4 regions of the Peribacillus muralis genome follow, and region 2 is predicted to be linked to each of the others. Evidence: riboswitches for the same ligand, from Rfam matches in the RefSeq annotation. Region 2 holds a riboswitch; each other region holds the start of a gene.

Region 1 (5,626 bases), 170 kb from region 2:
AAAGCCGCTCCGATAATGCCTTGAACCGATTTTTCAAGATGGCAATCCGCTAGGACAACAGCGTGATTTTTGGCACCAGCTAGCGCTTGAACACGTTTTCCGCTAGCTGTACCCGTTTGATATACATGCTTTGCCACAGGCTCGGAACCTACGAATGAAATCGCTTTGATGTCGTCGCTTTCCAGTAAACCATTCACGACATCTTTTGCACCATGTACAAGGTTGAGGACACCCTTCGGAAAACCGGATTCATAGAATAGCTCCACGAGCTTCTCGGCAAGGATCGGTGTTCTTTCCGAAGCTTTGAGGACAAACGTGTTTCCGCAGGCAATCGCGAGCGGAAACATCCAAAGCGGTACCATCATCGGGAAGTTAAAAGGCGTAATGCCCGCAACCACTCCCAATGGATAGCGCCAGATCGATCCATCTATTCCGTCAGCAATGCCAGGCAAGGCTTCACCCATCATGAGAGTGGGAGCCGCAGTCGCAATCTCCACAACCTCGATTCCTCGCTGTACTTCTCCGCGGGCATCTTTTAACGTTTTCCCGTTTTCCATCGTTATGATTTCAGCCAATTGTTCTTTCTGCTCTTGAAGCAGAAGTAGGTATTTATATAGAAGTCTTGCCCTGCTCGGCACAGGTACCAATGACCAAGCTTGATACGAATTGTGAGCGGCCTGTACAGCTTGATCGACATCCAATTTCAACGACAGAGGTACATAGGCAATTATTTTTCCGGTTGCAGGATTAATTACTTCTTCGACCTCGGTACCATTGGAATCGACCCATTCTCCGTTGATATGGTTCTTCATTCTTTTTATATTTGTTGTAATCATTACTCCCCCACCTCTCCTTATATCCGGTTTGTCGAATGCTCACTAATTTTTTTGTAAAGGATGGACATGTCCTTTTCTCCATATCCATCCTTTATCGCTTCTTCATACAGGTCAAAAAGGATTTTGCTTAGCGGCAGCTCCACACCATTCTTTTCAGCAAGCCCAAGTGCGAAACGAAGATCTTTTCGTAGCAGCTCTAAAGAAAATCCAGGTTCATAGTTATCATTTGCGATAAAGCTCTTATAGTTCCGCTCGTAGATTCGACTCTGACCATAGCTTACGTTCAGCATCTCGAACAATCTTTCAAGATCAAGATTGCTATTCTTTGCAAGGTGAAGAGCCTCACTCACTCCTGCCGTATAAAATCCGATCAAGAGATTGTTGATCAGCTTTGTATTCGTTCCGCTGTCGATTCGATCATTCACATGAAAGATATTCTCGCCCATTGCATTAAATAAAGGAAGTGCTTTATCGAAGACAGGCTTTGCACCGCCTACCATGAAAGTGAGCGTCCGGTTTACCGCCCCTATCACACCGCCACTGACTGGTGCCGCGAGGAAATCGACATCCTTCTTCTTCGCAGCCACTTCGATGCGGACATTCAGGTCAGGGGCTACGGTACTCGTATCGATCAGCATAACACCGGATTCAACGAGATAAACGAGTCCTTTTTCTCCCAGGAAAACTTCTTCCACTGCGTTAGCTGATGGAAGGCTTGTAAGAATCACATCACATTGTTTCACCATATTTTCAACCGATACGCCAATCGTTCCTCCTGATTGATGAAAGGACATTTCAGCCTCTTCATTCAAATCCATCCCATACACGGTATAATTAGAAAGAAGTAAACTTCGTGACATAGGTAGACCCATATTGCCCAACCCGATAAACCCAATCTTCTTCATAAGGCTTCACTCCGTTCACACATTATATTTTTCTTGCTCCGCCATTCTTTCTGCGATTTCCCGTTTTTGTATAAACAGATTCCTGAAGAGTGGAACAGCAAGGCTGCGAACTTCATCCAACAGCACTTTTCTGCCCGCTTCATCTGATTCCGTTCCCGCTAAAATCAATACTGCCATCCCTTCAACTCTGCGGTACGCTTCTTCACAGATAACGTTGGTCATATTCTCTTTCAGCCGTTCCTTTTCCATCCCGTTCTTTTGTATCGCTTTTTCCGTACGCCTGAACGCAGAATCCATCACATGAATTTCCTTCATCATGTCTGCAAGCAGACGGGAATATTCTTGTTCCTGTTGGATGTTGATTTTGGCATGTATCAGCGCTTTCAAAGATTTGTTGAGTAGTCTTTTAGACAAATGGATGTAGTGCTGATTTCTGGTTCCCTCCTCATCAAGGAGAGGGGCCAACCAGGTGTCGCCGTATTGAAGTCCTTTTTTCATCAATAGTTTGGCAATCGTCAGACGATTTATTTCATTCGTTCCTTCAAAAATCCGGCTAATTCGGGCATCACGATATAATCGCTCCACTTCATACTCTTGCATATAACCATAGCCGCCATGAATCTGTAAGGCCTCGTCTATTATTCGATCAAGTACTTCGGAGCAATTTACTTTATTGATAGCACATTCGGCTGCATAGTTTGCCAGTTTCACCAATTGCTCATCGAGAGGTTCTCCATTATCGAATACTTTATCCAAGCTATCAGCCGTTCTGTAGGCTGCACTTTCCGCCCCATATATCGCAATTGCCATATCTGCAATTTTTTCTTGTATCATGGAAAAACGAATGATTGGCCGATCAAATTGTTTTCGCTGTTTCGCATAGTTAACGGCAAGCTCCAATGCTTGCTTCGATGCTCCGATATTTGAGAAGGAAAGCTTCAATCGCGCCATGTTCAGAATATTCAATGCTACATGATGCCCTTGCCCGACTTTTCCGAGAACATTCCCTGCGGGTACACTGACATCTTCCAAGATTAAAGTGGCTGTCGAAGATCCTTTTATCCCCATCTTCTTCTCTTCGGGACCGATGGAAACCCCTTTGAACGTTCTATCCACGATGAATGCAGTCATGCCGTTACTTGTTTTGGCGAAGACAACATATACATCGGCCACCTGTGCGTTCGTGATCCACTGTTTTTCACCATTCAGCAGCCATGCTGTCCCCTGCTCGTTCAAGACCGCCGTCGTTTTAGCGTTAAGCGCGTCTGATCCTGCGTTATTTTCCGTTAAGGCATAAGCACCAATCCATTCTCCTGATGCAAGTTTTGGCAGGTATTTTTGCTTTTGCGCTTCTGTTCCGTAATAGACGTACGGGAGAGTTCCTACGCCTGCATGTATATTAAAGGAAACGCTGAAAGAACCGCCAAACCCCATCTTCTCGGCTACAAGCCCTGACAGCTTTTTATTCAGGGACAGCCCTCCATATGACTCTGGAACCTCCACACTGAGTAAGCCGAGCTCTCCGGCTTCCCGAAACAGTTTTTTCACCTTGCCGTTATCGTGCCGATCAATCGACTCAAGCAGGGGCTTCACTTCGTTTTTGACAAAGAGTTCTGTAGTCTTTGAGATAAGATGATCTTCCTCATTAAAATCTTCTGGTGTAAATACTGCAATGTCCGGACCATGAGAAAATAAAGATTCATTACATTGAAGTTCCGCTTCACCCATTTCTTTCCTCCTCACTTCAACTTCACGATAGGACTTAATCAAAGGCGATACCTGAATGATTCCCCGCATCATTGTAAGCCCTTTCAAAAAGAATCAAAGGCTTTTCATTTCCTGCACTTCTTTCCGCGTTCACCAGCTTCAGATAATCATGTCAAATAAAAAAACAACTTCAAGAAGAAGTTGTTAAGTTTGAATTGATACGTAAATAAACATGTTTTTCCACGACAAAACAAAAACATGCTGATCAATCGCTCGCACTTAACACCCCCTATCCTCGTAGGTATAGATGTGTGCTGAAGCAGGCAGGTCTCCTGGCTTATGATCATCGCTCTTTCGAACCTTCCCATCTTCATTTTCTGAAGACAGTGGTTTTTTCGAATCGCTCCCAAATACAGTTGCGGGACAGCGTCGGGCTCCAACCGACTTCCCTATTATGTAGATGAAAAAATACTATCAATCTACACCTGCTTCTACACGTATTTAATTTTCCAATCAAACATATCAAATAATTTGAAAATTTACAAATAATTTCATTTAATACCAAAAGCTTTCTTAGGATTTTCAGAATTGAAGCCCCTTCAATATAGGACTCGATATCCCTCAGTTTTCATTAAACGAAAAAGAATCCATTCTTTCTTCGCCAGAGAACATATCTTTGATTTTTATTTGATCATTTTTCACTTCGTCCTCCCCAACGATGATGACGTTACGGAATTTCTCTTTATTTGCTTTATCTAAAGCTTTGCCGAGCCTTTTCTTTCCTAATTCACACTCCACCTTATATCCTTTATTCCTTAGCTGTCTTGCTACCAATAATGCGTGCTTTTCGGTATTTATCGGGATCACATAAAAATCCACATCAGGGTTTTCCACGATTTTTCCCTTTAATGGGAGCAAGGCAGTATAAATTACATCCAGTCCCAATGAGATCCCGACTGTCGAATAACTCCCATTCGTTCCGATCAATCCACCAATGGCGTTGTCATATCTTCCGCCACTGCCAATACTTGACTTAATGCTTTCATCAGATAAAAAAATCTCATAAACCGTACCGGTATATATCTCCAACCCTCTTGCTAAAAATGGATTGAATGTACATCGATCATCGACACCAAGGAATTCCAAATAAGATTCCAGCTCTTTTAATTCTGCCAATCCCTGCTTAACTTGTTCATTTCGTTCAGCTAATGGCGCAAAGTAACCTAACCTTGTATTATCAGCATCGGTTAAAAACCGATTAATGTATTTGATGGTTGCAGGTTGCAGCCCTTGTTCTGCCAGCTCCGCCGAAACTGCCTCCAATCCAATCTTATCAAGTTTATCAAGTATCAATATCACTTTATTGATCTTTTCATCTGTCGTTCCAAAAAATTCAAGCATTCCAGTTAATAATTTTCGATTGTTATAGTGAATACTTACTTTTAAATCAAGCTTGCGAAATGCATCCAATGCCATCATCATTAATTCCGCTTCAGCAATTTGAGATTCAATTCCCACAATATCCACATCACATTGTGTAAATTCACGAAGCCTGCCCGTTTTTATCGGACCATCCCTGAAGACTTTACCTATCTCATATCTTTTAAAAGGCATCCTTATGCTTGGGTTCATTGCAACTACTTTTGCAAAGGGAATAGTGAGATCGTATCGCAGTGCCAAATCTCTTTCTCCCCTGTCCGTCAAGGTATACATTTCCTCTAAAATTTCCGCACCCCCGCCGTACTTGGAAGCTAGCAATCCCTTGTAATTCAATATCGGTGTTTCCAATGGCCTACACCCGTATTGGATAAACACATCTTCTATTGTCCTTCTGATCCCCCTTCGTAAAACCTCTGTATCCGGTAAATAATCTTGCGTTCCCTTTACATTTTGATAATCCATTTTTCGCATCGTTCATTCCTCCAATTTTCATTAAAATAAAAAAACCGCACTAGATTTAAGTTTTCATAACTTAATCCATGCGGTTTATTGATAAATAGCCTTCCTATTTGCCGATTTTAAAAAATCGAATAGCAAGACTACTTGATATGATGATGAAATTGTGACAGGGAAATGCTCTTCGTAGCGGACTGCATATTGTTCACCTCTAATTTCCATTTAATGTATCATACTGCAAGGGATATTTCAATGTTTTTTTACATCACGGTTGGATGATGA
Region 2 (5,626 bases):
TCTTTTTTTGCGTTTGGGAAAAGGGTGCAAAAAACACCCTTTTTTTCACTTACTTATTTACTGAATATATCCGTTAATACCGGCACGATTTGTTTTTTGCGCGAGACAACGCCCTCCAGGACGGCGATGTTATTATTTAAAGAAACGTTATAAGCTTTTTCGACGGCATTCGCTGCTCGTCCAAGAGCCAGGGCTACGGAATCATTTGTCAAGATATCCGTAACGACGAAAAGGAATAAATCCAGTTCCTTCACTCCAATGACCGCTTCAATTGCCGATTCCAACTCAGCTTGCTTGGCAAGGACTTCATTCGGATCTACTGCATTTACCTGGGCTATCTCCACTTTTGCCATTCCCATGCTGAATTCTTTTGCATCCAGAGTGATTAGCTGGGCAATCGTCTTGTCGCTTAAGTCAGCTCCTGCCTTCAGCATTTCCAATCCATAAGTTTCAGCGTTGACTCCTGCAATAGCTGCCAGCTCCATTGCCGCTGCCACGTCCTGCTCAGTACAGGTCGGGGACTTGAACAATAAAGAATCGGAAATGATGGCAGACAGCAACAGACCTGCGATTGCTTTAGGGACTTCTATTCCGTTTTCTTTATAGATTTTATTTAAAATGGTTGCCGTACAACCAACCGGTTCTGCACGGTAATATAGAGGGTCGCTTGTTTCAAAGTTAGCGATGCGGTGATGATCGATAACCTCCAGCACGCGGACTTGATCAATATCCTCAGCACTTTGCTGGCGTTCATTGTGATCCACAAGGATCACGGCGTCCGCCTCCCCTGCCACTTTTTCGACAAGACGAGGAGCTTCGAAGCTGAATTGGTCCAGTGCATATTGGGTTTCTCCATTCACTTCACCCAGACGAACTGGTTCAGCATTGATTCCTAGCTGTTTTTTCAGATCTGCATAAGCGATTGCTGAACAAATCGTGTCTGTATCCGGGTTTTTATGTCCAAAAACTAATACTTTTTCCAAGATCTAATCCCCTTTTTCATAAATATTTTTCCGTGAATCCCCTTATCGCATCAAGGGGAAGCCACCTTTACTCTACAATTTATTTTAACATAAAACCCGTTAATTTCAGTGCTTGAATTGCCACTTCCCCAAGAAAATCTTTCATTCCTCTTTCCTGAACCTTCATTTTGTCAATAGATAAGGGTTCGTTTTTCTTAAATATATTAGTTGAATTATCACCGCAGATGGCTTACGATAATATAAGCAGAAATACTAGATATTGATTACTAAAACAATACTGATAACTATATATAGAATTTTTTATAATCCAAGGTGCCAGTGATGGCTGAAAAGGGAATCCGGTGTAATCCCGGAACTGTCCCCGCAACTGTGAATGTGACGAAACGAGGAACCACTGTATAGCTCTCTATACGGGAAGGTCTCGAAGTAGGGTGATCATGAGTCAGGAGACCTGCCTTGAATTTTTCACGTTTCTTATTCTTCGGGGATTGAGATGATGAAACGATAGTATAAGGGCTATTTCATTCATGGCTCTTTTATGCTGTCGTTTGATCCGCTCAACTCGTTGGGCGGTTTTTTTTATTACCTGATGTTTACAAGGAGGATTATTAATGACTCAAACATATAACTCTACCATAAGCGAAAATGATACTGAAACGAATTCCCTTCAGCTGGAGATGCTATCGAAGGAATTTGAAGACCGTCTCGATATGGAGAAATTCAAAAAGCGTTTTACGAAATGGCTTGATCGCAAAAGTGATTCAACCGATGAACAGGCTTCAAAAAAACTGATTCAGCTTGCTCTTGAGAGCGTGGATATCGATGCCCCGGATTGGACGTTCGTCGCAGCTACAGAGCTATTGAATACGATGTATAGGGATGCACAGGCCAATCGAGGGTATGAAGGCATGAGTTATGGTCCATTTTATGACCTTATACAGGAACTTTCACAACTGCAAGATGGACAACGCTATCCAATTTATAAATCAGAGCTGCTTTCTTCTTATACTAAAGCAGAAATCGAAGAATTGGGTTCAGTGATCGACCCTGAAAAAGATAAACTATTTTCCTACATAGGCATCTACTTACTAAACGATCGCTACCTGGCTCGACCTAAAAAAGACAAAGTATACGAACTGCCCCAAGAACGCTTCATGATCATCGCGATGGAAATCATGCGTTTGGAAAAAACGGAACATCGCCTGCAACTTATAAAAGAAGCTTATTGGGCCATGTCCAATCTTTATATGACCGTTGCCACCCCAACACTTTCGAACGCTGGTAAAGCGCATGGACAATTGAGCTCATGCTTCATCGACGCCATTGAAGATTCAATCGACGGCATCTATCTAGCTAACTACGATGCCGCCAAGGTTTCCAAATTCGGCGGTGGTGTGGGCCTTTATGTCGGGAAGATTCGCTCGCTTGGTTCCGATATCCGCGGCTTCTCCGGCAATAGTTCAGGTACGACTCCCTGGATCCGGCTATTCAACCAGACTGCCGTCAGTGTCGATCAATTAGGTCAGCGTAAAGGGGCGATAGCGATATACTTGGATGCCTGGCATAAGGATATCATGAGCTTCCTTGATTTAAAAACACAGAACGGGGATGACAGATTAAAGGCACATGATATTTTTACGGGTGTATGCATTCCCGACTTGTTCATGGAGGCTGTCCGCGACAGAAAAGAATGGTACCTTTTTGACCCGCATACCGTCAAGCAGACCCTTGGATTCTCACTTGAAGATCTATATGACGAGAAAAAAGGCGAAGGAAGCTTCAGGAATCATTATGCACTTGCCGTCGAAGCCGCTCAAAATGGTATGCTGCCAAGCTATGGCTTTGAAAAGATCAATGCGATGGACATCATGAAAAGCATCATGATTTCTCAATTAGAAGAAGGCGTTCCATATATGTTCTACCGTGATGAAGTAAACCGGAAGAATCCGAATAAGCATAAAGGGATGATTTATTGCTCCAACCTCTGCACCGAGATCGCTCAAAACCTTAGTCCTTCGACAATCACGGATGAATACGAAACAGAAGATGGGGATGTCGTCGTCGTTCGTAAAAGCGGTGATTTCGTTGTCTGCAACCTATCATCGATTAACTTGCCCCGTGCAGTCGGCAGCGATGTTTTGGAAAGATTGATCCCCATTCAAATCAGGATGCTCGATAATGTCATTGATGTGAATAATCTGCCGGTCAAGCAGGCATCGATTTCGAACAAACGGTATCGGGCAATCGGCTTAGGGACTTTTGGATGGCACCATTTACTTGCCACAGAAAATATTTATTGGGAATCCGATGAGGCCGTTCACTATGCAGATTCTTTGTACGAAAAAATCGCTTACTTGACGATCAAGGCATCAAACGAATTGGCGAAGGAAAAAGGATCATACCCTTATTTTGAAGGTTCGGACTGGCATACAGGGGATTACTTCGAGCTCCGTGACTATACCGATCAAAAATGGCTTGATTTAAAAGAGAACGTGCAGCAGCATGGGACTCGTAATGGATACTTAATGGCCATTGCACCTAATTCATCTACTGCCAAGATCGGCAATTCCACTGATGGAATCGATCCTTTGTATGAAATTGAATTTTATGAAGAAAAGAAAAACTTCAAATTCAAGGTGACTGCACCTGGCTTGACGCCCAATACGTATGAATATTATAAAAAGACGCGCTTTAATTTGGACCAGCTGGAAAGCATCAAACAGAACGCAGCCCGCCAAAGGCATATTGACCAAGCGATCAGCTTTAATTTATATGTTCACAATACGATCAAAGCGAAGGTTCTATTGGATATCCATTTAACGGCTTGGGAAAGCGGTTTGAAATCAACATATTACGTTCGTTCCACTTCTTCCGAATATGACAATGCTTGCGAAAGCTGTTCAAGTTAACGTTCGCTCATAACCAGTAATTTATTTTTAAAGGAGTTTTCACGAATGACCAATCATATAAAAAAAATCAGGATGCTCGAACCCACGCATCCAACTAAAGCGACCGGTGTTTTCAAAGGAGAAGCTTCAGGCTTTCTCCTTTGGAACGATATTCAGTATGAAAAATTCTATGATACCTATACTCAGCTCATCAATAATTTTTGGAAGCCTTCGAGCGTAAACATGATTCAGGATAAAAAACAGTGGGGAGAAATGGATGAAGATATCCAGGATGCCTTTCTTGATATCCTGACAATGATTGCTGGGATGGACAGCCTGCAAACACCTACCTTAGTGGAAATTCTGCGCTACATCAAGGACCCGGCAGCAAAGGCAATCCTTGCCAATATGGCCCAACAGGAATCGATCCATAATGAATCTTATTCGTATATCCTTGCTTCCTTGATACCGGTAGGCAAGCAAAAACAGCTTTTCGACCGTATTAAAGAGCATCCGGAAGTGATAAAGCGTAATCAGCCAATTGTGGATGCCTATCAAACATTCGTGGACGATCCAAGCCCCCAGCATCTTTTCGAGGCACTGATCCATTCAACAAACCTAGAGGGAATTTATTTCTACTTGGCCTTCGCATTCTATTATAATTTAGGCAGGCAGAATATTATGACCGGTTCGGCTACGATGATTTCGTACATCCATCGTGATGAAATGGTCCATTTCGATTTCATTGGAATGCTCATTCAAATTCTGATGTATGAATATCCTGAATTGAATAATGAAGAAAACAAGAAATTCATTTATACAACGATCGAAAAAGCCGTCGAACTTGAAAAGGAATGGTCGGAATATATGCTTGAGGACATCCAAACGAAAGCTGACCTCGACTTGGAAGAATTCAATGAGTACATCGAATATATCGCCAACAAACGGCTGCGCATGCTAGGACTTGAAAATCTGTACAAAGAGTATGACGAAAACCCGATGCCATGGATCAAAACCTTCGATGATGAATCGATCGGACTGACCAAAACAGATTTCTTCGAACAAAAATCAAGAACATACAGTCAAGTAAATGCCAGCAATGGGTTCGATGAGTTATAGGATTGCCATCGTTTATCACTCTGCAGGCGGCAATACAAAAGCGCTCGCCGAAGCCATTGCTTCTCAATTACCCGAAGCTGAAATATATCGCATGAGTGAATTCGATTTACGTACATTACCGGATTACGATGCATTGATTGTCGGTACGTATACTTGGGGTAATGGAGAGCTTCCGGCCAAATCGGCAGCCCTTTATGAAGAACTGGAGCAGCTCCCGATTGCTTCCTTAAAAACAGGGGTCTTCGGGACTGGCGAAACGAACTACAATCATTTTTGTGGAGCCGTCGATCATTTTCGGGACATGTTATTTGCCAAGAGTCAGTTATTGGTAACATTGAAGATAGAACAAATGTATCAGGATTCAGACTTGTCAAGGCTACAGAAGTTTGCTTCCTTTTTCCAAGGCTGAATGATGAGGGATATGCGTTTTGCATGTCCCTTTCGTTTGTTTAAGCCCGGCTCAATCCAGCCACGATTAGGGCAATCTTGATGTATAATGAAGGAAAAAGGAGATCATCATGCCTGCTAATGTTGCTCAGTTAATACCCATCGTTTTTATGCTTGTACTGGTCGGATTCGTTATATTCATCGCGTTTTTCCTATCAGGGCATTTTAAACGTTCAAAACGAATTGAGG
Region 3 (5,626 bases), 730 kb from region 2:
CCCCTGCAGGCAGGATTAGACTCGAACCCGTACTCGCATACCCAACCCTCATGCCTTTTTTTAACATGCTGTGCACAAAGGAAGCGACCACTTCAATGGTCTCCTCAAATAAAATCGATGGCTGATCATCATGGATGATCCATACATCCTGATTCTTCTGCACTTCGAATTCCTTCGTCATGATTTCACTCGTTCTAGCCGTCGCCTTCCAGTTAATCCATGACAGCTGATCACCTGGCTGATATTCCCTTACTCCAGATACCACTGAATGTTCCCGCTGTATTTTCTTTGTCGACCCTGCTTGTCCCTGATTGAACAATCGATCAAGATATAAGGAATCAAGCTCATGATATGGGGGGAAAACAGTAATATTCAATGGAGAATCGAATATCGCTTCCTTTTCAATCATCCCAAAGAAATCGCCTATCCAAAAGCGAATCGATTGAAAACTATGGTCACCACGCGGCAGGCTTTCCAAAACATACGACATACTGATGGTACGCTTGAATCCAGGGAAGGTCAGTAACCTCCTATGAATTCCCCTATCTTCCAATTCGTCTGGCATTTCCTCCTCTATCACCATAAATAAGAGAGGCAGCCGATTTTTCCGGGTGAACGTCAGGACGATTTCAACGGATTCACCTGCCTGACATTCCCTTTTGCTGGCCTTTCTTTCAACCGTAATGGCATGTAGGGGATAAAAAAGCAAAATCGCGGCGTACGCAGCGAACGGCAAAAATGAATAAAATATGAACCAACTGACAAAACCGCCTTGAAACATCGCAAAGCAAAAAGAAATGGCCATAAGGAATACCAGCCCGAACGCATTCATGTTTTTCTTTAGAAGATTAAAAAAGCGTCGCATTATGTCAGAGCCCGCTTCACAGGTATATGAGTTTTCGCGAGAATTTCATGGATTACCATTTCCGCATCGAAGCCATCATAATTCGCTTCAGGTTTTAAAATCAGGCGGTGTGAAAACACGTACGGAGCTAAATATTGAACATCGTCAGGCAGAACATAGTCCCTCCCTTGGACCAGTGCATACGCTTGGGCTGCCTTCATCAAGGCAATCGATCCACGCGGGCTTACGCCTAGATAGACCGATAGATGGCTTCTCGTTCGATTGGAGAGTTCAACAATATAGCCTTTTATCGTGTCATCCACTATCACCGTTCTAGCCTCTGCCTGCAAAGCTCTCAATTCGTCCAAAGTGATGACCGATTCCAACTCTTCAAGCGGAGCCATGTATTGAGCCCTTTGCAGGACCTCAATTTCTTCCGCAGCACTCGGATAGCCCATTTTCATTTTTAGCAGGAATCGATCCAATTGTGCCTCCGGAAGCGGATATGTTCCCTCATACTCAATGGGATTCTGCGTCGCCATGACAAAAAAGGGCTTCTCCAATCCTCTTGTGACGCCATCGATCGTCACGCTTGCCTCTTCCATCGCTTCAAGCAAGGCAGACTGCGTTTTTGGCGAGGTCCGGTTAATTTCATCCGCTAAAATGATATGGCCCATTATCGGTCCTGGCCGAAAAATGAAAGCTTGTTCCTTTGGGTTGAAGATCGAAACACCCGTTACATCAGACGGCAGTAAGTCAGGTGTGAATTGTATACGTTTAAAGCTTGCCCCTATCGATTTTGCAAGTGCCCGGACCATGATCGTCTTGCCTACTCCCGGAACATCCTCCAATAAAACATGACCACCTGAAAGCAGTGCCACAATGCTCAGTTCTGCAATATCCCGCTTACCGATAATCACTTTTTCAATATTCCCTAGAACCTTCTCAAGTTTTTGATTTGCCTGCTTAAAGATCATTCTCTACCTCCTGGGAAATCTATTACTTATTTCATTTCCAATCTATATCCCGCTTACCTTTACAGTAACAACCAATTAATCCTTACATTGTAAGTTTACTAGATATTCGGGAAACCATAAACGAAATTCTCCAAAAATATTAATGCAGCTTAAGGAAAAAGGTATGGTAAACTATTCCTAAGTGAATATGAACCTTGCAGAAAAGGGTGCTGCCTTGTCAGCTTAAAAGGGAATTCGGTTCTAATCCGAAGCTGTTTCCGCAACTGTAAGTGCTAATGAAATAAGATGCATACCACTATTTGATGATGGATCGTACTTTAAGTGCCATTCAATGATTCAAATGGGAAGGTTCTTAGAGTAAAATGACGCACAAGCCAGGAGACCTGCCTTTTTTTATCGTATCATGCTCTTCGGAAGATAGGAGATTGTACGGCAGTCTTCCATCTTTTTTTCTACTGGGAATACATGGATGCTCGATGCCGACCAAAACTCTTGGTCGGCTTTTTGTTTTGATGCGAAAAGCGATACGGGAGCTCATTCACCAAACCACGTAAAGGAGGAAAAGTTTTGGCAAAGAAAGATCTTCGTTTTTTATGCTATCCATACATGCGCGAATCCGCCTCCACAGTCGATTTTGAGATACGAACAGACTCATTGACGACGCAAATCGGCTTGGCCGCATCGCTGATGAAGGATGCTCCTGACGTTTACCGGGATTTAATGGATCTGCTGCCCATGGCCTACCATCTAAATGGTTCAGTCCGTGGAAAACTAGCCATCACCGAAGATGATTTGGATCATTTAAGTTCGATTTATGACCGGTATGTCGCAGAAGTTAAAGAACAGATCGAGACATTTGTGCTACCCCAAGGGTCAACAGCGGCCTGTGCCCTGCATGCCTGTCGCAGCGAAGCCAAAAAGTCCGTTCGCGCTTTGCACAAAGTCAGTCTGGAAAGGGAAGTTCCAGGAATCCTTTTCGATTACACCCACTTGCTTGCAAACGTTTTATTCGTAATGGCAGTCTATATCAACAAGCGACAAGGCATTGAAGAAATACCTTTTGTTAGCAAATCTTATCCTACTAAACCAATGAAAAAATAGACGGAGGAATGAATAATGAAATTCACTAAAAGATTCAGCTGGATTTCCGTGCTTATGCTTGCCCTTTTCCTTACAGGATGTGGCGTAACGGATCAATCTGCAAAAGATGATAAAAATTCGGACAAAGCGAAAGAGACTCAGACCTATACAGTTACGGATGATACTGGAAAGAAAATAACATTCGATAAAGCACCAGAGAAAGTCGTTTCACTACAGCCAAGCAATACGGAAATTCTATTCGCCCTAGGACAAGGGAAGAAAGTGGTTGGCGTGACGGACTTCGATAATTATCCCGAGGAAGCCAAAAAAATAGAACATGTTTCCGATTCAGTCAATATCAATGCAGAAAAGATCATTGCCCTGAAGCCTGATGCCATCATCGCTTATACCGTTGGCGATGAAGAGACGCTGAAACCACTCGAAGATGCTGGCATTCCTATATTCATCATTAAATCGGCTGCCAACTTCGAGGACGTATACGGCGATATCGAACAAATTGCCAAAGTGATGGGAGTTAGTAAAAAAGGCGATGCATTGGTGAAGGATATCAAATCCCAAATTGCAAGTGTCGAAGAAAAAGTGGGAACGCTGGATGAACAAGAGCAAACATACTTTGAAATCAGTCCTGCCCCAGAAATCTATACAACAGGTGATGAAACCTTCCAACAAGAAATCCTGAAAACCGCTGGCATTAAAAATGTCTTTGACGACCAAAAGGGCTGGGTAAAAATATCTGGTGAAGAAGTCGTCAAGCGCAACCCTGAAACGATCCTTACGACTGCCACCTATGTTAAAGATGCCGTCGGTGAAATTAAGTCACGTAAAGGTTGGGAAGATATCGATGCCGTGAAAAACGATGATGTCCATCTGCTTGATGAAAGTGTCATGTCCCGTCCCGGACCAAGGATCGGTGAAGCAGTAGAGCTTGCTGCTAAAACCGTTTACCCGGATTTATTTAAATAATATGGAACAAGGATGCTCCAATATATTGAAGCATCCTTCCATACATTAAGGGATGGCAATGGCCTCTGCCTTTCTTCCTTTATTTATGCTAAAATGAAGGCATTTCAAACACAAAGAATAGCCGAGGTATCGACATGTTTAAAAGATTCTTCATTTGGGTCCTGGCAATCGCCCTTCTCTTAGGGCTTCTTAGAACCATTATGGACTTATAGCAAAAAAACTAATAGGAGATGCTGTCTGCAATATACAGACGGCATCTTCTTTTAGTTCCACTTTCTCCTTATACCGAAGATTGATTTTTGTAAATAAGAGAGCCTGTAAGGTGACCTTATCGACTACTTCATAGGCTGAAATTGATCTAATTATCTTTAAGTACCCATGAAGAGTGCAGTATAGTGAAACGCTCAATGTGAGGTGGGTTCTCATCAAAATTGCGCTTTTCACACGCAATTGGGGCCGTTTCTCGTTAAATTCTTGCGTTACTCCCGAATTCGGTCTGGATTCTCTTATAAATTACTGCTTTCTTTCACCATTTCGGAGCGTTACTCGCCAATTTGTCACTTTTACTCGCCAATTTAACGACTTTACTCGCGAGTTTACGTTTTGGATCGTATAATCGCAATTTTTGTATCGTTCCCCGCCAGCTATATGTCGCTAATCAGATTCCATCTGCATTTTCACCTAAAGTCGAGTCAAGCCCTTATTATTGTGTAAATTCACTAACACAATGTTTTCAACCATATAATTTGATGTTTCCTCAGATTAAAAAGCTGTTTTAGAGGTACGCAAAACTCTATCCTGACACATTTTTTTGCGAAACTTTCATGATCATCTTCTCTCACATTCGGGCAGGGCTGTCAAAGGCTTTTCACTTTGACGGTCCTGTTCGAATGTGAAATTATTCATGATGAAAGTTTCACAAAATAGGTACTTGGACTATCCTTTTTTCTTAGCGTAAACCGTGTCTTGATACTGCATTAATACGGCACCTATTAATCGGAAGGCTGATTGGGTATTAGGAAAGATTCGGATGACTCTTTCTCTTCTACGAACTTCTTGGTTTAAACGTTCCAGCGAGTTGGTACTGCGGATGTGCTGCCTGATTTTTTCTGGATGATTCATGTATTGAACGGTGTCTTCGAACCCTTCATCTAAAATTTGAAGGGCTTTTTCATATTTTAATTCCTCCCCGAATTTATCGATTAACTCCGCTTTGAATAGACGACAATCCTCAATCGTGACAGCCTCAAATACCCGTTTAATCATTAAACGAATGTCGGATGATCCCTTTTTGGGCAGTTTCTCTAAAATGTTCCGCTTAAAATGGACATTGCATCTTTGCCAGGAGGTTCCAATGAAATCGCGTTGGATCGCTTTTTGTAATCCTTGATGGGCATCAGAAATCACCAGCTTAGGGGATTGAAGGCCACGAGATTTTAGTTGTTTAAAGAACTGGGACCAGCATTCAAAACTTTCAACATGATCGATATGTACCCCTATAATCTCCCGCTTATTTTGTTTGGTAAGAGCTGTGGCGATATATACGGCTTTTGAAACAACCTGTTGGTGCTCACGCACCTTGATATACATGGCATCCACGAAAATAAAGGGATAGTATGTGATATTTAGGGGCCTAGTTGCCCAGCCATTAACAATGGGATCCAGCTTTTGGGTAAGCGAGGAAACAAAAGACTTTGAAACACTTTCTCCGCAAAGCTGTTCGACAACATGGGTGACTTTC
Region 4 (5,626 bases), 930 kb from region 2:
GGCCATCAATTCTATATTTTAACACGATATCATTGTTCCTTGGTTAAAACGGTTTTCGCTATCTCCTTATCCAAGCCTTCAAAATCATGATAGGAAATCGTTTCATATAATTCACTCCGTGTTTGCATGTCCGGCAGGGCGCCTGCCTGTGTTCCATGCTGCATGATTTGTTCGAAAACCCGCTCAAATGCCTTTGCCGCCACCCTAAGGGAAGTGACCGGATAAATCACCATTTGATATCCCATTTCTTCAAATTCTTTAGCCTTATAATAAGGAGTCTGCCCGAATTCGGTCATATTGGCCAACAACGGCACAGTGACGTGCTTGGCAAACTGGCGGAACTCCGCTTCCGATTGCAGCGCCTCAGGAAATATCGCATCAGCTCCTGCTTCGATATAGGCAGTCACTCTTTCAATTGCTGCCTCCATCCCCTCCACAGCACGCGCATCCGTACGAGCCACTATGATTAGCGATGGGGCGGTCTGTTTAATCATTTTTATTTTTTGCGTCATCTCACTAGTCGATATAAGCTTCTTGCCATTTAGATGACCGCATTTTTTTGGAAGGTCTTGATCTTCCAGTTGTACAGCCGCAATGCCCGCTTCCTGCATTTCCCTAGCCGTACGGGCCACATTCAGGACACCGCCAAACCCCGTATCAATGTCTACAAGCACCGGTAAGTCGGTAGCACGAATAATATCCCTGGCCCGCTCCGCCACTTCAGCAGATGTGACAATCCCTAAATCGGGCAGGCCCCTGCTTGCCGTGTATGCTGCACCTGAGAGATATAGGGCGTTGAAGCCTATTTTCTTCGCTATAAGACCAGCCATCGCATCATGGGTGCCTGGAATTTGTAATATGCCCGGTTCTTCCATTAGCTTCCGAAAACGAGCGGCTAATTCCGCTTGTCCCGACTGTTGATTAACGATCCAAGTCATCCTTTCAGTCCCCCTTAAATGATGAATAAGTCCATAAACTCGTTTACCTTCAAGTTCGAAAGAGCGCCAGGCTCCAAGCAAGCCTCCTGAATTCGGTTTTGCCGTTTATGCGAATAATGCGTGCTCATGTTATCCGTGAATTTTTTCGTTATTTTCGGAAATGCTTCTTCTCTTCTAAAGCGGTGCCCAAGTGGGTATTCGCATTCGACGAACTCCGATACCGATCCATCCTTATAGTAGATTTGGATGGCATTGGCGATCGAGCGCTTGCTCGGATCCAGATAATCGATCGTGTATTGTTCATTTTCGACAATTGTCATTTTATTCCTCAAGCGATCGATTCTTTCGTCAGCTGCCGCCTCATCCTCATAGTGGTCAGCTGTTACATCGCCGTGGATCAAGCCGACAGCCGTTATATATTGGATACAATGATCTCGATCTGCTGGATTGTTCAACGGTCCTTCCTTATCGATGATGCGAATGGCAGATTCATGTGTGATGATTTTGATTTTATCTATCTCATCCAGGCGATCCTTCACTTCCGGATGCAATTTCACTGCACATTCCGCTGCTGTTTGCGCATGGAACTCAGCCGGATAGGATACTTTGAATAAGACATTTTCCATTACATATGAATCGAGCTTGCGTGAAAGTTTCAATTCTTGCTTATTGAATAATACATCCTGGAACCCCCAGCCTGGTGCCGATAGAGCTGTTGGATATCCCATTTCTCCTTTGAGGGCCATCATGGCCAGTTGTACGGCCCTGCTTGTGGCATCGCCTGCCGCCCATGATTTTCGTGATCCGGTATTTGGAGTGTGGCGATACGTACGCAAGCTTGAATTATCGATCCAAGCATTGGATAAAGCATTGATGATTTCCGCTCTCGTTCCCCCCAGAGCTTTTGTCACCACAGCCGTCGTAGCCACCTTCACAAACAGGACGTGGTCCAATCCAACCCGGTTCAAGCTATTTTCCAGCGCCAGCACACCTTGAATCTCATGTGCTTTGATCATCATTTCCAGGACGTCTTTAACAGCTAATGCATCTTTTCCTTCTGCAATATTCACCCGGCTTACGTAATCAGCTACTGCCAAAATCCCGCCCAAGTTATCAGAAGGATGTCCCCATTCCGCGGCCAGCCATGTATCGTTATAATCCAGCCAGCGAATCATGCAACCAATATTGAATGCACCTTTCACTGGGTCAAGTACATATGAAGTCCCTGGGACGCGGGTCCCATTTGGAACGATCGTGCCGGGAACGACCGGTCCTAATAATTTAGTGCATTCAGGATATTGAAGCGCTAAAATCCCGCAGCCGATCGTATCAAGAAGAACGTAACGAGCCGTTTCATATGCTTCATCGCTAATGATCTCTTTCTTCAATACATAATCCGCAATGTCTTCCAATAACACATCCGTTTGATTGATACCATTTGTTTTTAGCATTCTCATCTTCCCTTTCGCGGCAAATTTGTTTATTATAATGATGGACGTTGGTCAGAACGTCCATCTGGCGGGCTAGTAATCTACATTTCCTTAATTGGAAATGACATTCCGGTTATGACGCTCGCCTATATAATTCACACGAGGTCGGAAGATGCGGTTGTTGGCATGCTGCTCAATCACATGAGCACATAAACCCACCGTTCTCGCACTAAAGAAAATGGGTGTATAGATGGAAATCGGAAGGCCGAGCATATAGTAGACCGGCGCTGCATAGTAATCGAGATTAGGATAAAGCCCTTTTTCCCTTTCCATGATCACTTCCCCCGCTTCACACATTTTATAAAGACGGTCGTCCCCTTTGGCATCACAAAGCTGCTTTAATGCTTGCTTCATGATTAATGCCCTTGGATCCATTTTCTTCATATAAACGCGGTGGCCAAACCCCATGATCTTTTCTTTATTTGCCAATTTCCCTTCAAGCAACCGTTCGAATTTGTCGACGGTACCCGCCTCCAATAGCATGTACATGACCGCTTCATTCGCTCCTCCGTGCAAGCTGCCCTTTAGCGAAGCTACAGCTCCCGTCAAAGCCCCATATAAATCGGAAAGCGTCGAGGCGATCACTCTTGCCGTGAAAGTGGAATTAGGCATCTCGTGCTCGCTATACAATAATAGAGATTGATCAAAAATTTTCTCTTCCACTGCCGATGGCACCTTACCCGTGATCATGTAGTAAAAATTGGAACTATACGACAAATCCTTATTCGGAAGAACCACCTCTTGTTTGTTCAGTACGCGGTAGCTGTTTGCAACGATGGCGGGAACCTTGCCTAGTAATTTGTAAGCACGCTCTAGATTCACCGAAGCTGAACGATCATCAATGTTTGCATCGTATCCAGCCAAAGCAGAAATGCCTGTTCTTAGCGCATCCATCGGATGTGTTTTCTCCGGCAATAGCCTTAATATCTTCAGGATCTCCACTGGGATTTCATATTCATTCTTCAATGCCTTTTCAAGTCCTGCCTTTTCCTCTGCATCAGGAAGTCTGCCTTGAAGCAGCAGGTTGACAATCTCCAAATATCCCACCGTTTCAGATAAATCGATAAGATCATATCCTCGTATTACAATCTCGCTCTGAACTGTATCCAGGAAAGATAATTTCGTTTCAGCCGCTATAATTCCATCAAGCCCTGGAGAATAATTTACTTGTTCCTTCATCTTTCATTCCTCCTCTGAATAGATCACCCATTGAAAGCGCTATCAAAAATTGTCGAAATTACTTGTAATTCAGCGATTTTCCCATTAAACTGACATAAAAAAAACAACTTCCATAGGAAGCTGTTAATTTACGAAAAGTACTCAAATAAACATGAGAAATGATGGAACATTTCCATGCCAAAAAAGTCCGCAATTAACACCCCCTATCCTCGTAGGTACTTGATGCACATTAATTAGGCAGGTCTCCTGGCTTATGATCTTCGCTCTTCGAACCCTTCCCATTTCCATTGCGGAAACAGTGGTTTTTTTCGAATCGCTCCCAAATACAGTTGCGGGACAGCGTCGGAATCTAACCGACTTCCCTTTTAAGCAGATAAACAACATTATCTGCACCTATTAATTTCATTATTTAATTTTCTACTTAAATATAACAAAATGTTCCAAATATTACAATTGTCTTTTTTCCTGTTTCCACTAACGTTTGCAACGGCGTCTGTCTGTCCACATTAAAGGTAGCGATTTGGTCCTTTTACCTATAACAAGCAAGTTATTAAAAATAGTTCATATTCAATTCATAACTTCTTTGTATACTACCGTTTATAATGAAGTACAAGAAAGGATGTTAATCAATGAAACAGGAAAAAAAACAAAAAGGCTGGAGCCAGTTCATCCGATTGGTGCAACAAACGAAGCCTTCTAAAATAATGATCGGAATTGCATTACTGTTAAGCTTAAGCACAACAGGTGTGAGTTTATTGGTCCCATTATTCACAAAAAATCTTATCAATGATTTCTCCCTTAGTTCGCTAAATGCGGAAAGGGTCACACTTCTCGTGCTTGCCATCATCGTTCAGGCATTGGCCAGTGGATTTTCCATCTATTTATTGAACAAGATCGGCCAATCCGTAGTTGCCGGCATCCGCGATCAACTTTGGAAAAAGTTGCTCGTATTACCCGTGAATTACTTCGATGAACATCCATCGGGCGAAACGGTCAGTCGGATGACAAATGATACAACGGTAGTGAAAGGCTTGATTTCGGAACACCTATCCAACTTCGTTACCGGAATCATCTCCATCGTCGGCGCCATGATCGTGTTATTTTTGCTTGATTGGAAAATGTCGCTGTTAATGTTCATAGCCATCCCGCTCTCCGTTTTAATATTACTGCCACTTGGGAAGAAAATGCACCGCATATCGAAAGGGATGCAGGATGAGACAGCAAGCTTCACCGCAGTCCTCCAGCAGGTGCTTACGGAAATCCGGCTTGTTAAAGCATCCAATGCAGAAACGTTCGAATATGAAAACGGAAAAAAAGGAATCATCAAATTATTTCAATATGGTTTAAAGGAAGCAAAAATCCAAGCACTGATCGGTCCGCTGATGAGTCTCGTCATGATGGCCTTACTCGTACTGATTTTGGGGTATGGCGGGATGCGGGTATCATCAGGAGCCCTTTCAGCAGGTGCACTGGTTGCTTTCATCATGTACCTTTTCCAAATCATCATGCCGATGGCGCAATTGGCAGCTTTCTTTACGCAATTCCAAAAAGCGACCGGGGCCACGGAACGCATCATTTCCATTCTGGATTCTGAAGTGGAGGAAGATGCAACGCTCAAGGTTCAAAATTCCAGCCAATCCATCACGGTCGAACACCTGGAATATCGTTATAATGATGGTGAACAAGTGCTAAAAGATATCAACTTCACGGTTGAAGCGGGCAAGGTGACCGCGATTGTCGGACCAAGCGGCAGCGGGAAAACGACCCTTTTCTCCCTGTTTGAGCGATTCTATAAGCCCCAGCAGGGCTCCATATCCATAGGCGGGACATCGATAAATGATTTCACGCTCCTTTCATGGAGAAGTCAGATCGGCTACGTCTCACAGGAAAGTCCGATTGTATCCGGTACAATTAAAGATAATATTTGCTACGGAATAGACCGGGATGTAACAGATGAAGAATTGAATCGGGTTGCCAAAATGGCGTATGCAGATCAGTTCATTTCCGATCTTCCAAATG

The links. Region 2 has a riboswitch for cobalamin ahead of ABE28_RS05220 (ribonucleoside-diphosphate reductase subunit alpha). Riboswitches for the same ligand answer to the same signal wherever they lie in the genome.
Region 1: it holds a riboswitch for cobalamin, as region 2 does, so the genes downstream of both, ABE28_RS04450 (acyl-CoA dehydrogenase family protein) here and ABE28_RS05220 (ribonucleoside-diphosphate reductase subunit alpha) in region 2, are expected to answer to the same signal.
Region 3: it holds a riboswitch for cobalamin, as region 2 does, so the genes downstream of both, ABE28_RS01780 (hypothetical protein) here and ABE28_RS05220 (ribonucleoside-diphosphate reductase subunit alpha) in region 2, are expected to answer to the same signal.
Region 4: it holds a riboswitch for cobalamin, as region 2 does, so the genes downstream of both, mmgD (citrate synthase) here and ABE28_RS05220 (ribonucleoside-diphosphate reductase subunit alpha) in region 2, are expected to answer to the same signal.

The regions. Positions count from the first base shown of each region.
Region 1 is NZ_CP017080.1:919,778-925,403, reverse strand. Features, by position in the region: gene ABE28_RS04460 (CoA-acylating methylmalonate-semialdehyde dehydrogenase) at 1-836, opposite strand, end outside; gene ABE28_RS04455 (NAD(P)-dependent oxidoreductase) at 854-1,741, opposite strand; gene ABE28_RS04450 (acyl-CoA dehydrogenase family protein) at 1,757-3,469, opposite strand; cobalamin riboswitch at 3,754-3,952, opposite strand; gene ABE28_RS04445 (histidine--tRNA ligase) at 4,070-5,359, opposite strand.
Region 2 is NZ_CP017080.1:1,091,598-1,097,223, reverse strand. Features, by position in the region: gene ABE28_RS05225 (manganese-dependent inorganic pyrophosphatase) at 54-983, opposite strand; cobalamin riboswitch at 1,277-1,456, shown strand; gene ABE28_RS05220 (ribonucleoside-diphosphate reductase subunit alpha) at 1,595-3,892, shown strand; gene ABE28_RS05215 (ribonucleotide-diphosphate reductase subunit beta) at 3,938-4,990, shown strand; gene ABE28_RS05210 (flavodoxin domain-containing protein) at 4,980-5,399, shown strand; gene ABE28_RS24855 (hypothetical protein) at 5,509-5,626, shown strand, end outside.
Region 3 is NZ_CP017080.1:360,565-366,190, reverse strand. Features, by position in the region: gene ABE28_RS01790 (DUF58 domain-containing protein) at 1-865, opposite strand, end outside; gene ABE28_RS01785 (AAA family ATPase) at 865-1,821, opposite strand; cobalamin riboswitch at 2,009-2,226, shown strand; gene ABE28_RS01780 (hypothetical protein) at 2,428-2,922, shown strand; gene ABE28_RS01775 (ABC transporter substrate-binding protein) at 2,938-3,885, shown strand; gene ABE28_RS01770 (IS256 family transposase) at 4,822-5,626, opposite strand, start outside.
Region 4 is NZ_CP017080.1:166,443-172,068, reverse strand. Features, by position in the region: gene prpB (methylisocitrate lyase) at 30-938, opposite strand; gene prpD (2-methylcitrate dehydratase) at 953-2,389, opposite strand; gene mmgD (citrate synthase) at 2,480-3,607, opposite strand; cobalamin riboswitch at 3,827-4,019, opposite strand; gene ABE28_RS00940 (ABC transporter ATP-binding protein) at 4,237-5,626, shown strand, end outside.